2 regions of the Kitasatospora sp. NPDC096147 genome follow, and region 1 is predicted to be linked to the other one. Evidence: riboswitches for the same ligand, from Rfam matches in the RefSeq annotation. Region 1 holds a riboswitch; the other holds the start of a gene.
What was found. A riboswitch is a leader RNA that binds a small molecule or an ion and turns the genes downstream of it on or off. The one in region 1 is predicted to bind thiamine pyrophosphate.
Positions count from the first base shown of each region.

Region 2: linked by a shared signal. The riboswitch ahead of ACIRBX_RS07675 (purine-cytosine permease family protein) and the one ahead of thiO (glycine oxidase ThiO) in region 1 are both predicted to bind thiamine pyrophosphate.

Region 1 covers NZ_JBIWFX010000003.1:51,854-58,695, reverse strand. Annotated here, with positions in the region: gene ACIRBX_RS10790 (endonuclease/exonuclease/phosphatase family protein) at 1-287, opposite strand, end outside; gene ACIRBX_RS10785 (hypothetical protein) at 354-791, opposite strand; gene ACIRBX_RS10780 (thiazole synthase) at 859-1,656, opposite strand; gene thiS (sulfur carrier protein ThiS) at 1,662-1,880, opposite strand; gene thiO (glycine oxidase ThiO) at 1,877-3,028, opposite strand; TPP riboswitch at 3,022-3,134, opposite strand; gene ACIRBX_RS10765 (ArsR/SmtB family transcription factor) at 3,262-3,570, opposite strand; gene ACIRBX_RS10760 (zinc-dependent alcohol dehydrogenase family protein) at 3,711-4,721, shown strand; gene ACIRBX_RS10755 (NAD(P)/FAD-dependent oxidoreductase) at 4,886-6,073, shown strand; gene ACIRBX_RS10750 (Rv2175c family DNA-binding protein) at 6,107-6,472, shown strand; gene thiE (thiamine phosphate synthase) at 6,472-6,842, shown strand, end outside.
Region 2 covers NZ_JBIWFX010000002.1:474,361-481,202, forward strand. Annotated here, with positions in the region: gene ACIRBX_RS07660 (DUF5926 family protein) at 1-209, opposite strand, end outside; gene ACIRBX_RS07665 (ATP-binding protein) at 366-890, opposite strand; gene ACIRBX_RS07670 (glycerophosphodiester phosphodiesterase family protein) at 1,140-1,949, opposite strand; gene ACIRBX_RS07675 (purine-cytosine permease family protein) at 2,037-3,374, opposite strand; TPP riboswitch at 3,367-3,514, opposite strand; gene ACIRBX_RS07680 (S1C family serine protease) at 3,685-5,343, shown strand; tRNA gene ACIRBX_RS07685 (tRNA-Ser) at 5,405-5,492, shown strand; gene ACIRBX_RS07690 (hypothetical protein) at 5,555-5,947, opposite strand; gene ACIRBX_RS07695 (SDR family oxidoreductase) at 6,044-6,808, opposite strand.

The DNA of each region.
Region 1 (6,842 bases):
ACGTCCACCGACAGCCGGCCGAGCAGCAGCGGCCCGGCCGCCGCCCGGCCGCCGCCGGAGAGCACCACCAGCCCGCTGCGGGCCGCCAGCCAGGCCGCCTGGCCCTCCGGACGCCAGTAGCGCGGCGACTCCTGGACGCAGACCACGTCCGGGGCGCAGGCCCGGATCACCCGGACCAGCGCGGCCCGGTCGTCCCGGAGCGAGCGCACGTTGTAACTCAACACCCGGACCGTACGGGACCCGTCGGGCCCGGGCCCGGACTCCGGCAGCGGAGGCAGTCGGCTCATCCGGCCGATGCTACCGACCGGGCCGGGCCCGCAGGCGCGGATCGCGCCGGTCCGCCGGGGCGCGCCTCAGCACGGGCCGGGGAGCTGGCTCTCGACCCGGGCGGTGTAGTCGTTGCCGACCTTGACGTAGAGCGGTTCGGCGGCCGAGTAGCTCCGCTCGAAGTCCGGGGTCCACGGGAAGAACCCCTCGAAGGAGACCCGGTAGCACCGGCCCGGGTCCACCCGGAAGGTGTCCCAGTCCTGGCCCGGCGGGGTCTGCCGGCCGGGTGGGAGGGTGGTCCAGCGCTGCTCGGACTGCTCGGAGGCGCAGCCCGGCCGGCGGGTCGTCAGGCCGCCGGTGGACTGGCCGCCCGCGCAGTAGTTCCGCCCGGCGGTGAGCGGCTGCCCGCTCGCGTTGACGGTCTCCGAGCAGATGCCGGTGCAGCCGCCGCCGGGCAGCGGCAGGGCGACGGCGCCGGTCAGCGCGAGCGCCAGCGTGGTGGTGACCGTCAGGGCCCTGCGCATCGGCTCTCCCGTCCCGGCGGCAAGCGGTCCCGTCAGGATAGGAGGCCCGGCGGCGGCTGACCCGCGGTCAGAACGCCGGCCGCTCCCGGGTGTCCAGGTCGGCCCGGCCGGCCATCGCCGAGGAGGCCTCGGCGTGGAAGCGGCGCGGGATGCGGCCGGCCCGGTACGCCAGCCGGCCGGCCTCGGCGGCGTGTCGCATGGCCCCGGCCATCAGCACCGGCTGCTGCGCCCGGGTGACGGCGGAGGCCAGCATCACGGCGGCGCAGCCGAGCTCCATGGCCAGTGCCACGTCGGAGGCGGTGCCGGCGCCCGCGTCCAGGATCACCGGGACGTTCGCGCTCTCCACGATGAGCTGGAAGTTGTGCGGGTTGCGGATGCCGAGGCCGGAGCCGATCGGCGAGCCGAGCGGCATCACGGCCGCGCAGCCGACGTCCTCCAGCTTGCGGGCCAGCACCGGGTCGTCGTTGGTGTAGGGCAGCACGGTGAAGCCGTCGTCCACCAAGGTCTCGGCGGCGTCCAGGAGTTCGACCGGATCGGGCAGCAGGGTGCGCTCGTCGGCGATCACCTCCAGCTTCACCCAGTCGGTGCCGAGCGCCTCGCGGGCGAGGCGGGCGGTGAGCACGGCCTCCCCGGCCGTGTAGCAGCCGGCCGTGTTCGGCAGCACCCGGATGCCGTTGCGGGTCAGCACGTCGAGCACCGAGCCCTGGGTGCCCGGGTCCACCCGGCGCATCGCCACGGTGGTCAGCTGGGTGCCGGAGGCGAGCAGGGCCTGCTCCAGCACCTCCAGGCTGGGGGCGCCGCCGGTGCCCATGATCAGCCGGGAGTCGAAGACCGTCCCGGCGATGGTGAGTTGGTCGTCGGCCATGCTGCTCAGCCTCCCTGGACGGCGGTGAGGATCTCCACCCGGTCGCCCGGGTGGAGCACGGTCGCGGACCACGAACTGCGCGGCACCACGGCCTCGTTGACGGCGGCGGCGACCCCGCCGGGGGAGGCGCTGAGCTCGCTGACCACCAGGTCGAGGGTGGTGGCGGCGGGCACCTCGCGGGGCGTGCCGTTGACGGTGAGGGGGATTGGGCTCGGCTGGTTCATGCGGCGGCCTTCGGGGTGAAGCGGCTGGGGGAGAAGGGGGCGGCCAGCGCGGGCACCGCGCCGGTGGCCAGGTAGTCGGCGGTCAGGTCGGCGGTGACGGGGGTGAGCAGCACGCCGTTGCGGTAGTGCCCGGTGGCGGCGACCAGCCCGGGGAGCGCGGTCGGGCCGAGCAGCGGGGCGTTGTCCGGCGAGCCGGGGCGCAGCCCGGCACCGGTCTCCAGCAGTGGGAGCTCGGTCAGGCCGGGCACCAACTCGTGGGCGTCGCGCAGCAGTTCGTAGACCCCGCCGGCGGTGACGGTGGTGTCGTAGCCCTGCTCCTCGCTGGTCGCCCCGATCACCAGCTCGCCGTCCGCGCGGGGCACCAGGTAGATGTGCTGCCCGCGCACCACGGCCCGGACGTTGCGGGACAGGAACGGCGCGTAGGCGGACGGGATGCGCAGCCGCAGCACCTGCCCCTTGACCGGCCGCACCGGCGGCAGCACGCCGTCCGGCAGGCCGGGCAGCCGGTGGCTCTGCGGCCCGGCGGCCAGCACCACCTGAGCGGCCGTCAGCTGCTCGCCGGAGCCGAGCCGGGCGCCGGTGGCCCGGCCGTCGGTGACGGTGAGTTCGACGGCTGCGGAGCGGATCACGGTGACGTTCGACCGCTCGCAGGCCAGCACCAGCGCGGCGGCCAGCCGGCGGCCGTCCACCTGGTGGTCGCCGGTCACGTGCAGTCCGGCGCGCACCCCGGGGGCCAGCATCGGTTCGAGCCGGCGGGCCTCCCGGCCGGTCAGCCAGTGCGACTCCAGGCCGAGCCGCTGCTGGAAGGCGTGCAGCTCGCGCAGCTCCTCGCGGTCGTCGGAGTCCAGCGCCACCGCCAGGGTGCCGGTCCGGCGGTAGCCGGTCTCCAGGTCGGTGAGGTCGGTGAGCTCGGCGACGAAGTCGGCGTACCGGTCGTTGGAGGCCATGCCGAGGCGGAGCAGCGGCTCCTCGCCGTACTGCAGCTCGGTGACCGGGGCCAGCATGCCGGCCGCCACCTGGGCGGCGCCCCGGCCGGGCTCGGGGTCCACCAGGGTGACGGCGAGGCCGCGTTGGGCGGTGCGCCAGGCGACCGCCAGGCCGATGATGCCGCCGCCGATCACCAGCACGTCGCTCTCGGTGCGTGTCAAAGCCGTGCACTCCCTTCGCCGGAATGACCCGGATCAGGTTCGGACGGTCGCCGGCCGCGTCAGCCCGCCTCTCAGCCCGGTGCGCCGGGCTCCCGTGGATACCGCCCCACCATATCCCCGCCCGGGTCGTCGGCCGAAGGGCGAGTTCACGGAGTGGGCGCGGCCGTGGCGGGCCCCGCTGGTGCGAAGCTCCAAGGTCCGCCGCGGGGTCCGCCGCAGGCCCCGTCGTCAGGTCAGCCGGTGGCGTCGAGCAGGGCCCGGAGCAGGCCGGGGAAGCGGGCCTCCAGGTCCTCGGTGCGCAGGGTGTTGAGCTTGGTGGTGCCCGCGTAGGACTGGCGGATCAGGCCGGCCTCGCGCAGCACGTTGAAGTGGTGGGTGAGGGTGGAGCGGGAGACGGTGGCGTCGAAGGTGCCGCAGCTCATGCCGGCCCCGGACTCGGACAGCTGTGTGACGATCCGCCGCCTGACCGGGTCGACCAGCGCCTCCAGGACCTGCTGCAGGGTGACGTCGGCCAGTTCGGGGTGATCCAGGGTGCGGGTCACGGTGACTCCTCGGGAGGGCGGGTAGGTCCCATCGTACGGCCGGACCGGGCGATGTTCGACTGTCATCGAAGTTTGACGGTGGTCGAAATTCATGGTTCGGTCGTTCCGAGTGCGGATCCGGCAGAAGGAGAGACCGAACCATGGCGCGGCACGTCCAGTTCGACGAGATCGGCGGCCCCGAGGTCCTGACGGTGCGTGAGGTGGAGGTCCGGGCGCCCGGCCCCGGCGAGGTCCGGATCCGGGTGGACGCGATCGGCCTCAACCGGGCCGAGGTGATGTTCCGTTCGGGCGGGTACTTCCTCCGGCCGAGCTTCCCGTCGGGCCTCGGTGCGGAGGCGGCCGGCGTGGTCGAGGAGCTCGGCCCCGAGGTCACCGGCTTCGCCCCCGGCGATCCGGTCGGCGTGGTGCCGGCCTTCCCGCAGAACGTCTACGGCACCTACGGCGACCACGTGATCGTCCCGGCCCACGCCCTGGTGCCCGCCCCCGCCGGGCTGGACCCGGTGGCCGGGGCGGCGGTCTGGATGGCCTACCTGACCGCGTACGGGGCACTGGCCGAGGACTCCCCGGTCCGGCCGGGCGACCACGTCCTGGTCACCGCCGGCTCCAGCAGCGTCGGCCTGGCCGCGATCCAGACGGTCCGTCACCTCGGGGCGGTGCCGATCGCCACCACCCGGGGCGAGGCCAAGCGGAAGGCCCTGCTGGCGGCCGGGGCGGAGCACGTCATCGTCACCGACCGGGAGGACCTGCCCGCGAGGGTCGCGGAGATCACCGGCGGCCGGGGCGTCCGGCTGGCCTTCGACCCGGTCTCCGGCCCCGGGGTGAACACCCTGGCCCGGGCGATCGCCCCCGGCGGGCAGCTGGTGGTCTACGGGCGGCTGGACCCGCGCCCGACCCCGCTGCCGAACGCCGACGAGTACCCGGCGCTGAGCACCCGCACCTACACGCTCTTCGAGGTCACCGGCGACCCGGAGCGGCTGCGGCGCGGCGTCGCCTTCGTCACGGCCGGGCTGCGCAGCGGCTCGCTGGTGCCGGTGGTGGACCGGACCTTCGCGCTGGACGACATCGCCGAGGCGCACCGGTACATGGAGTCCAATGTCCAGGTCGGCAAGATCGTGGTCACCGTCCCGCACCAGGCGGCACCGACGGCCTGAGCCGAGGCGCGCCCTCCGGTCGCGCTGCGCCGGGGGGACGGCAGCACGGGCGACCGGCTGACGGCGGGTCGGCTGGAGGTCGGCCGCCTTCCGTGCCCGCGCGGTCCCCGTGCCTGCCGTCGCGTGTGCCGGTGCGGGCCCGGGGTACGGCCCGCGTGGGTAGGGTGACCGCTGTGGCTGAACTGACGGGTAGTGGACGGGCGGTCGTGGTCGGGAGCGGCATGGCGGGGGCGCAGTGCGCGCTCGCGCTGCGGGCCGGTGGCTGGGACGGGCCGGTGACGCTGCTCGGGGCCGAGCCGCACGCGCCGTACGACCGCCCGCCGCTCTCCAAGGACGTGCTGCTCGGCCGGACCGACTCCACCACGCTGGACGTCAACTGGGCGGGCGTCGACCTGCTCCCCGGCCACCGCGCCACCGGCCTGGCCGGCGGGGTGCTCCACACCGACCGGGGCGAGTTCGGCTACGACACCCTGGTGCTGGCCACCGGAGCCAAGCCGGTCACCCTCCCGGGCGCCCGGACGCTGCGCACCGTCGAGGACGCCCGTGCCCTGCGCGAGCGCCTGGCGCCCGGCCGCCGGCTGGTGCTGGTCGGGGCGGGCTGGATCGGTGCCGAGACCGCGACGGTGGCCCGGAAGCTGGGCTGCGAGGTGACGGTGGTGGAGGCCGCCGCCACGCCCGTCGCGGGGGCGCTGCCCGCCGAGGTCGGTGCCCTGATGGCCGGTTGGTACGCCGAGGCCGGGGCGGAGCTGCGCTGCGGGGTCGGGGTGGCGGCGGTCGAGCCGGGCGCGGTGCTGCTCGCGGACGGGGCCGAACTGCCCGCCGACGAGGTGGTGGTGGGCATCGGTGCCCGCCCGGCCACCGGCTGGCTGGCCGGCAGCGGGGTCGAACTCGACCACACCGGAGCGGTGTTGACGGACGACCGGCTGCGCACCTCGCTGCCGGGGGTGTGGGCGGTGGGCGACTGCGTCTCCTACCCCTCGGCCCGGCTCGGTGCCCGGCTGAACACCCAGCACTGGGACCACGCCCTGCAGTCCGGCCGGGCGGTGGCCGCCGCACTGCTCGGGGCGGAGACCCCGTACGACCCGGTGCCCTACTTCTGGTCGGAGCAGTTCGGCCGGATGGTGCAGTACGCCGGGCGGCACGGCGAGGGGGACGCGCTGGTGTGGCGCGGCTCACCGGAGGAGGCGGGCTGGACGGTGCTGTGGCTGCGCGAGGGCCGGCTGACGGCGCTGCTCGCGGTGGACCGGCCGCGTGACACCGGTCAGGCGAAGAAGCTGATCGAGCGCGGCGCGGTGCTCGACCCGGCGCTGGCCGCCGACCCGGCGGTGCAGCTGAAGGCCGCCTCGGTTTAGGGCGTGGCGGCCCGAGATGGCAGTCTTGGTGCCGTGAGCGAGAACGAGTCCAAGATCGAATCCCTGGTCCGCGAGTGGACCTACCTGCCCGACATCTGCGAGCGGTGGGGCGTCCGGGTCACCGAGGTCCGCGACATGGTGCGGTCCGGCCAGCTGATCGCGGTGCGCCGGGGCCCGAACAAGTCGCTCCAGGTGCCCGCCGCGTTCATCACGGACGAGGGCCTGGTGAAGCACCTGTCCGGCACCCTGACGCTGCTGCGGGACGCCAAGTTCACCGACGAGGAGATCATCGAGTGGCTGTTCACCGAGCAGCCCTCGCTGCCCGGCAGCCCGATCGAGGCCCTGGTGGAGAACCGGGGCACCGAGGTCAAGCGCCGCGCCCAGGCCGAGCTGATCTGATGGACCGCCGTCAGCAGCTGGCCGAGGCCCGGCTCTACCTGTGCACGGACGCCCGGCGCGAGCAGGGCGATCTCCCGGAGTTCCTCGACGCGGTGCTGGCCAACGGCGTGGACGTCGTCCAGCTGCGCGACAAGGGGCTGGAGGCGAAGCAGGAGCTGGAGTACCTGGAGGTCTTCGCCGACGCCGCCCGCCGGCACGGCAGGCTGTTCGCGGTGAACGACCGGGCCGACGTCGCGCACGCGGCCCGGCCGGACGTGCTGCACCTCGGCCAGGACGACCTGCCCGTCCCGGCGGCCCGGGCGATCCTCGGCGAGGACGTGCTGTTCGGCCGCTCCTGCCACGCCGAGGCCGAGGTGGACGCGGCGATCGC
Region 2 (6,842 bases), on a different contig from region 1:
ACCCAGTCGGCCTCGCCCGGCAGGCCCTCGAACGGGCGGTGCACCAGCTCCTGGACGGCGTGTGCGGCCTCCCGGCCGTGGCACGCCTTGTACCGGCGGCCCGAACCGCAGGGGCAGTCCTCGCGGGCCCCCACCACGGGGATCTCACCCGAGGTCACGGCGGTGGACGGACGGCGCTGCGGCGACTTCTTCGCGGCCTTCTTGGCCATGGTGCGGCTCCCGGTACGGCGACTTGCTTGCCCCGGAAGCCTACTGAGCTTTCGACGGGTACCGCGTCCGTGCGGTGCCCGTGCCGCCGTCGGTGCCGCGCTCCGGGCCGGGGCGGGTGCCGCGCCGGGGCGTGCACCGTCGGTGCCGACGGGCCGTCAGGCGCTGCGCGCGCCGTGGCCCGGACGGCCCGGGTGCAGTGGTAGTTCGGCCCACACGGTGACCTGCCCCGGGGTGTCCCGGACGCCCCAGTCGGTGGCGAGCCGCCCGACGATGGTCAGGCCGCGCCCGCCCCGGGCGGTCAGCGAGGGCCGGGCCGGCAGCGGCCGGGTGCTGGCCCCGCCGTCGGTGACCTCCAGGGTGAGCGAGCCGTCCCCGGGGAGCTGCCAGCGGACCGTCACCCCTTCGGGCTCGCCGTCCTCGCCGCCGGAGCCGACCAGGACCGGGGCCGGGTAGCCGCCCGGCACGTCGTCCTTGAGGTCGGCCAGCCGCCCCAGCGGGCGGGCGTACCGGCAGGAGTTGCTGAGCAGTTCGGACAGGATCAGGACAGCGTCGTCGATCACCGTCTCGTCCACCGAGCGGTCACCGAGATCACTGCGCAACCGGCGTCGTGCCGCTCCGACTCCGGCGGGCCCGTGCGGCACCGCCATGGTCGATGAAGTCGGCACCTCGTGTGCCATCATCAACGCCACCCCCGGACCTCCTTCAGCATTCGCCGATGGATGGATGCCCCTCGGCAATACGTCGGAAACGGGCGTTCACCGATCGCGGCGCGACATTAACGGGCGCCGTAACGGGTGGTGCGCAGATGGTGATTGGCCGCTCACGGAACGTCGTGAATGCGGTCGGAATTGGCCACTCCCGGTGGGATGCGCCGCAGTTCACGCCCGTTCACAACCCCGCGCGGGCGAATTCGAGCCGACTTGACACAGTTATCGGCCGAGTTGACCGAGAACCATGCGCGGCCGGTTGGTGATGATGGCCTCGACGCCGAGTTCCAGGCAGAGCTCCACGTCGGCCGGCTCGTCCACCGTCCACACGTGCACCCGGTGCCCGGCCCGGCGCAGGGCCGGCACCAGGGCCCGGTCGGCCCGGACCAGCTCGATGCCCGGACCGGCGATCGGCGCCCCGCCGGGCAGCACCCGGGTGCGGCCGAGCAGCGGCAGTCGGCGCTCCAGCAGGTAGACGGTGGGCACCGCCGGGGCGGCCCGGCGGACCCGGCGCAGCGAGAGCTCGGAGAAGCTCATGATCCGGACGGTGGACTCCTCCGGACGGTCCGTCAGCAGGCCGAACCGGGCCAGCACCCGGAGCAGCTCGGCCTCGGTCTTCCCGGCGTACCGGGTCGGGTGCTTGGTCTCGATCGCCAGCTCGATCCGGCGGCCGGCGTCGGCCGTCAGCTCCAGCAGCTGCTCCAGGGTGAGCACCGGGCTGGGCTCGGGTGCCTCGGGGTGCTTCCAGGAGCCGAAGTCCATCGCCTCCAGCTGAGCCAGCGTCAGGGCGGAGACGGCGCCCCGGCCGTCGGAGGTGCGGTGCACAGTGCGGTCGTGGACGCAGACCAGCTTCCCGTCGGCGGTCAGCCGGACGTCGCACTCCAGCCCGTCCGCGCCCTCCTCGATCGCCAGCCGGTAGGCGGCCAGGGTGTGCTCGGCCTGAGCCGCCGAGGAGCCGCGGTGGGCGATCACCCGCACCGCGCTGCGGTCGGCGGCGTTCGTCGAGGTCGAGGGCTGGTCACGGGTGTCCACCCGGCCACCCTACGAGGCGCCCGGTGACGCCCGACCGCCGCCACGGGAAACTCCCGGTGAAGTCCCCGTGGCGGCGGTACCGGCCGGCTACCTGCGGGGCTGGACCGCCAGGGTGGCCAGCCCGGCCACCAGGAAGGAGATCAGCGAGGCCGAGGTCCACGGCTGGGCCGTGAAGCCGACCGAGGACTGCAGGTCCTGCCAGAACTCCTGCCAGCCGCCGACCGCGGTGGGAGCGATGAACTGGTAGGCGGCGAAGCCGAGCGCCCAGGCCACCAGCATCAGCGGCCGGGGCGGGGCGTCCTCGCCAAGGTTCCAGCCGCGGCGGCCCGAGCCGAGGAAGAAGTCGGCCGCCAGCACCGCGAACATCGGCACGAAGACCGCGCCGATCAGGCCGAGGAAGGCGTAGTAGGAGGCGGTGAACTCGTCGATGTTCAGCGCCAGCACCGTCACCAGCGCGCCGATCCCGCCGGTCAGCAGGCGGCGGTCCACCGTGGGCAGCAGGTTCTGCACCGACATCGCGGTGGAGTAGACGTTGGCGAAGGACTGGTCGGTCTCCCGGACCACCAGCACCAGCAGGAAGGCCCAGCCGGCCGCCACCCCGGTGAAGGAGGAGAAGATCCGGGTGGCGTCCCCGTCCGACTGCAGCAGTGCCACCACGCCGAGCAGGTAGCACCAGACCTGCGCCAGCGAGTAGCCGGAGAAGGTGGCCCAGTAGGCGGCCCCGGGCGTGCGGGCGTGCCGGGTGTAGTCGGCGGCCAGCGGGACGAAGGAGATCGAGACCGCGATGATCGCGTCGGTCGCGGTCAGGAAGCCGCTCCAGTTCCCGGCCCCCGGGTTCGGCACGCCCTGGCGCACCAGCTGGACGGTGAAGTAGACCATCGCGATGCCCACCGCGATCGTCACGTACTTGCGCAGCACCGCGATCGAGCCGAGCGGCCAGATGGTCAGCACGGTGGTGAGCACCCCGGCCAGCAGGACGAACAGCCAGTGCCAGCCCTGAGTGCCCGTCACCTCCTGCGCGCCCATCGCGATCACCAGCAGCTCGTACACGCCCCAGCCGATGCACTGCGCGATGTTCAGCACCGTCGGCAGGTACGACAGCTTGGTGCCGAACAGGCCGCGCAGCAGGGCCATCGCCGGGGCGCCGGTCCGGGCGCCGATCAGCGCGGCCACGCCCAGCATCGAGGTGCCGATCGCGGTGCCCGCCACCGTGGCGGTGATCGCGGCGGCCAGCGAGAGCTCGGCGCCCTTGACGCCGATCACGGTGACGGCGCTGGTGAAGCCGATCAGGCTGACGCCGAGGTTGGCCCAGAGCGAGAACAGCGCGCGGAAGTCCAGCGTGCGCGGCGGCGCCGTGTCGAGGACCAGCGGCGCCTCGGCTCTCGCGGGGACGTCGTGGACAGGGGAAGGCGAAGCAGCCGTCATGGCCGTAGCTCCCTACGCCGGCATTACCCGGACAGGTTCGAGCGGTCTGCGCTCCCTCGCCGCACGGCCAGCGTCTGCATGGCGTACGGTCGTTCCGCGCACTCTCAGCCTGGACGGTCCAAGCTCCCGCGTGTCAGTTTGGAGCGCCAGGCTAGCCGCCGGGCCGTCGAACACCAAGGCGGGGCCCGAGGAGTGGGATGTCGGGGACGGCTAAGGATTCTCACCAATCCTTCAGGACGCTCCTTACGACAACTGAATCGGACATGCGGAAAACTGTGGCCCAAGGTCCTGTCAGCTATGGAGGTCGTCCGTGAGCACCGAGCACGTGAGTGGGGCCACCGGTCCCGAGGAGGAGCGCACCTCCACGGGGCACGGTCCGGTGGAGCCGGCTGACGCCGGGTCAGCCGCCGCGCCCGCGCCCGCCGACACGGTGGTCTTCGGGAAGGTCGCGCCGCCGCCGGCCGCCCCCTCCTACCTGGATGCGCCGCCCCCGGTCCTGCCCCCGGCCCCGGCCGCGCCGCCCGCTCCGTCCTACCTGGACGCGCCGCCGCCGGCCGTCCCGGCTCCGGCTCCGGCGCCGGTCTCCGCTCCGGCCCCTGCGCCGGTCGCCGCCGAGAACCCGTACGCGACCCCGGCCGCCGCGCCGCCGGCCCCGGCCCCCGCGCCGCCGGCCGCCGTGTCGGCCGCCCCGCTCGGCGAGCCGCAGCCCCAGCCCCACCAGCCGCACCACCCCTTCGGTGCGGGCACCCCGCTCGGCGGCTGGGCCGCTCCGGCCGGCGGTGCGGGCGGGCCCGGTCTGCCCGGCTACCCGGAGTTCCCCGGCGCGCCCGCCCCGGTGCCCGGTCGCAAGCGCGGCGGTCTGATCGCCCTGGTCGCGGCCGTCGCCCTGCTGGCCGGCCTGGCCGGTGGCGCGATCGGCGTCTCGGTCGCCGACCGCGACGGCTCCGTCTCCTCCTCGGGCAGCCGCAACTCCAGCACCACCGTCCAGGCCAGCCAGAACCAGCAGGCGGTCAACCGGGCCCCGGAGTCGGTGGCCGGCATCGCCAGCAAGGCGCTGCCGAGCGTGGTCACCATCAAGGCCCAGGGCTCCGGCGAGTCCGGCACCGGCACCGGCTTCGTCTTCGACACCGAGGGCCACATCCTCACCAACAACCACGTGGTGGCCCCGGCCGCCAGCGGCGGCAAACTGACCGTCAGGTTCTCCGACGGCGCCTCCTACCCCGCCTCGGTGGTCGGTCGCGCCCAGGGCTACGACGTGGCCGTCATCAAGCTCGACAACCCGCCGAAGGACAAGCTCGTCCCGCTCGCCCTCGGCGACTCGGACAAGGTCGCGGTCGGCGACGCCACCATCGCGATCGGCGCCCCCTACGGCCTGGAGGGCACCGTCACCACCGGCATCGTCAGTGCCAAGGACCGCCCGGTGGCCTCCGGCGACGAGACCAGCGCCCAGGCGTCCTACATGAACGCCCTGCAGACCGACGCCTCGATCAACCCGGGCAACTCCGGCGGCCCGCTGCTCGACGCCTCCGGCGCGGTGATCGGCATCAACTCGGCCATCCAGTCCAACAGCGGCGGCTCCGGCCGGGCCGGCTCGATCGGCCTCGGCTTCGCCATCCCGATCAACCAGGCCAAGCGCGTCGCGGGCGACCTGATCGCCAACGGCACCCCGGTCTACGCGATCCTCGGCGTGCTCCGCAACGACGACTACAAGGGTGACGGCGCCCAGATCCAGACCTCCTCCGTCCAGGGCAAGCCCGCCGTCACCCCGGGCGGCCCCGCCGACCAGGCCGGCCTCAAGCCCGGCGACGTGATCACCAAGCTCGGCGGTCACGTCATCGACAGCGGCCCCACCCTGGTCAGCGAGATCTGGACCTACAAGCCCGGCGACAAGGTCGAGGTCGAGTACACCCGCGACGGCAAGAACGCGAAGACCACCGTCACCCTCGGCGAGCGCAAGGGCGACAACTGACGGGCCACCGCGAAACGGTGTGCGCGGAACCCCTGGGGAACCGTTAGGCTGACCTCCGCCTGGAGAGTTGCCCGAGCGGCCTAAGGGACCAGTCTTGAAAACTGTCGTGGCGTGACCCGTCACCGTGGGTTCAAATCCCACACTCTCCGCAGGAGGGGGATTCCCCCGCACAGGGCGGGTACCGGTTCCGGTACCCGCCCTGTGGCGTTCCTCAGTCGAGGAAGGGGAAGACCCGCAGCGTCCGGCAGGCGTCCTCCGGATAGCCGTCCGGAGCGACCGGGGCGGGGGAGCCCATGCCGATCAGGTAGAGCCAGCCGAGCAGGGCGGCCACCGCGGCCATCACCGGGAGGACGTACCAACTCCCGTACGGGAGGCGGTGGACCACCGCGCCTACCGAGAGCACGGTGACGACGGCGATCCCCCAGGCGGCCATCATGGCGGGGAAGGCGTCGGGGTCGACCTCGTGGTCCTGGGTCAGGCACCAGTGCCACGTCTCCTGGACCCGGTCGGAGGCGGTGAAGAGGGCGGTGGTCGCGAGGAGGAACCCCACCAGCCAGCGCGCCGCCGTCCAGCCGCAGCCGTCGGCCCTCGTCCGTCCGTCCATGTCCGCCCCCGTCCGTCGATCACCGCCGTCTCCGGGACCGGACGCGCCCGGTGGGAGGCCGGTTCCGGAGACGGCGGTGGCCGTGGTGACGACGGGTCAGATCAGCAGGCCGCCGCTGACCTCCAGGCGCTGGCCGGTGGTCCAGCCGGCGGCGGGGGAGGCGAGGAAGGCGACCATCTCGGCGATGTCCTCGGGGGAGCCGAGCCGCTCGATGGCGTTCAGGGCGACCATCGAGGCGGTGGCCTCGGGGGTGGTGCGGCGGCGGGCGTTCATGTCGGTGGCGACGTAGCCGGGCGCGACGGTGTTGACGGTGATGTTGCGCGGGCCGAGGTCCTTGGCCAGGGCCAGGGTGAGTGCCTCCAGGGCGCCCTTGGTCATCGCGTAGCCGATGGACTCGGGGAAGGAGACCCGGGTGGCGGCGGAGGAGATGTTGACGATCCGTCCGCCCTCGCGCAGGTCGGGCAGCAGCTGCTGGATCAGCAGCAGCGGTGCGCGGGTGTTCACCAGGTGCAGCCGGTCGTAGTGCTCGACCGAGAGCTCGGCCAGGTGGCCGCCGCCGGACAGGGCGGCGTTGTTCACCAGGACGTCCAGGCCGCGTTCGGCTCCGGCTCCGGCGAGCGCCTTCCAGAGCGCGTCGCAGAGCACGGTGGCCCCGTCCAGCGCGGTCAGGTCGGCGCCGACCGTGACGGCCCTGCCGCCGTCCTGCTCGATCAGCCGCACGGTGTCGTCGGCGGCGGCCTCGTTCACCCCGTAGTGGACCGCCACCAGTGCGCCGTCGGCGGCCAGCCTGCGGGCGATGCCCCGGCCGATCCCCCGGCTGGCACCGGTGACGAGTGCGGTCTTGCCCTCCAGCGCTCCCATCGGAGCCCCCTCCCCGGTCGGAAACCTGTCGCGG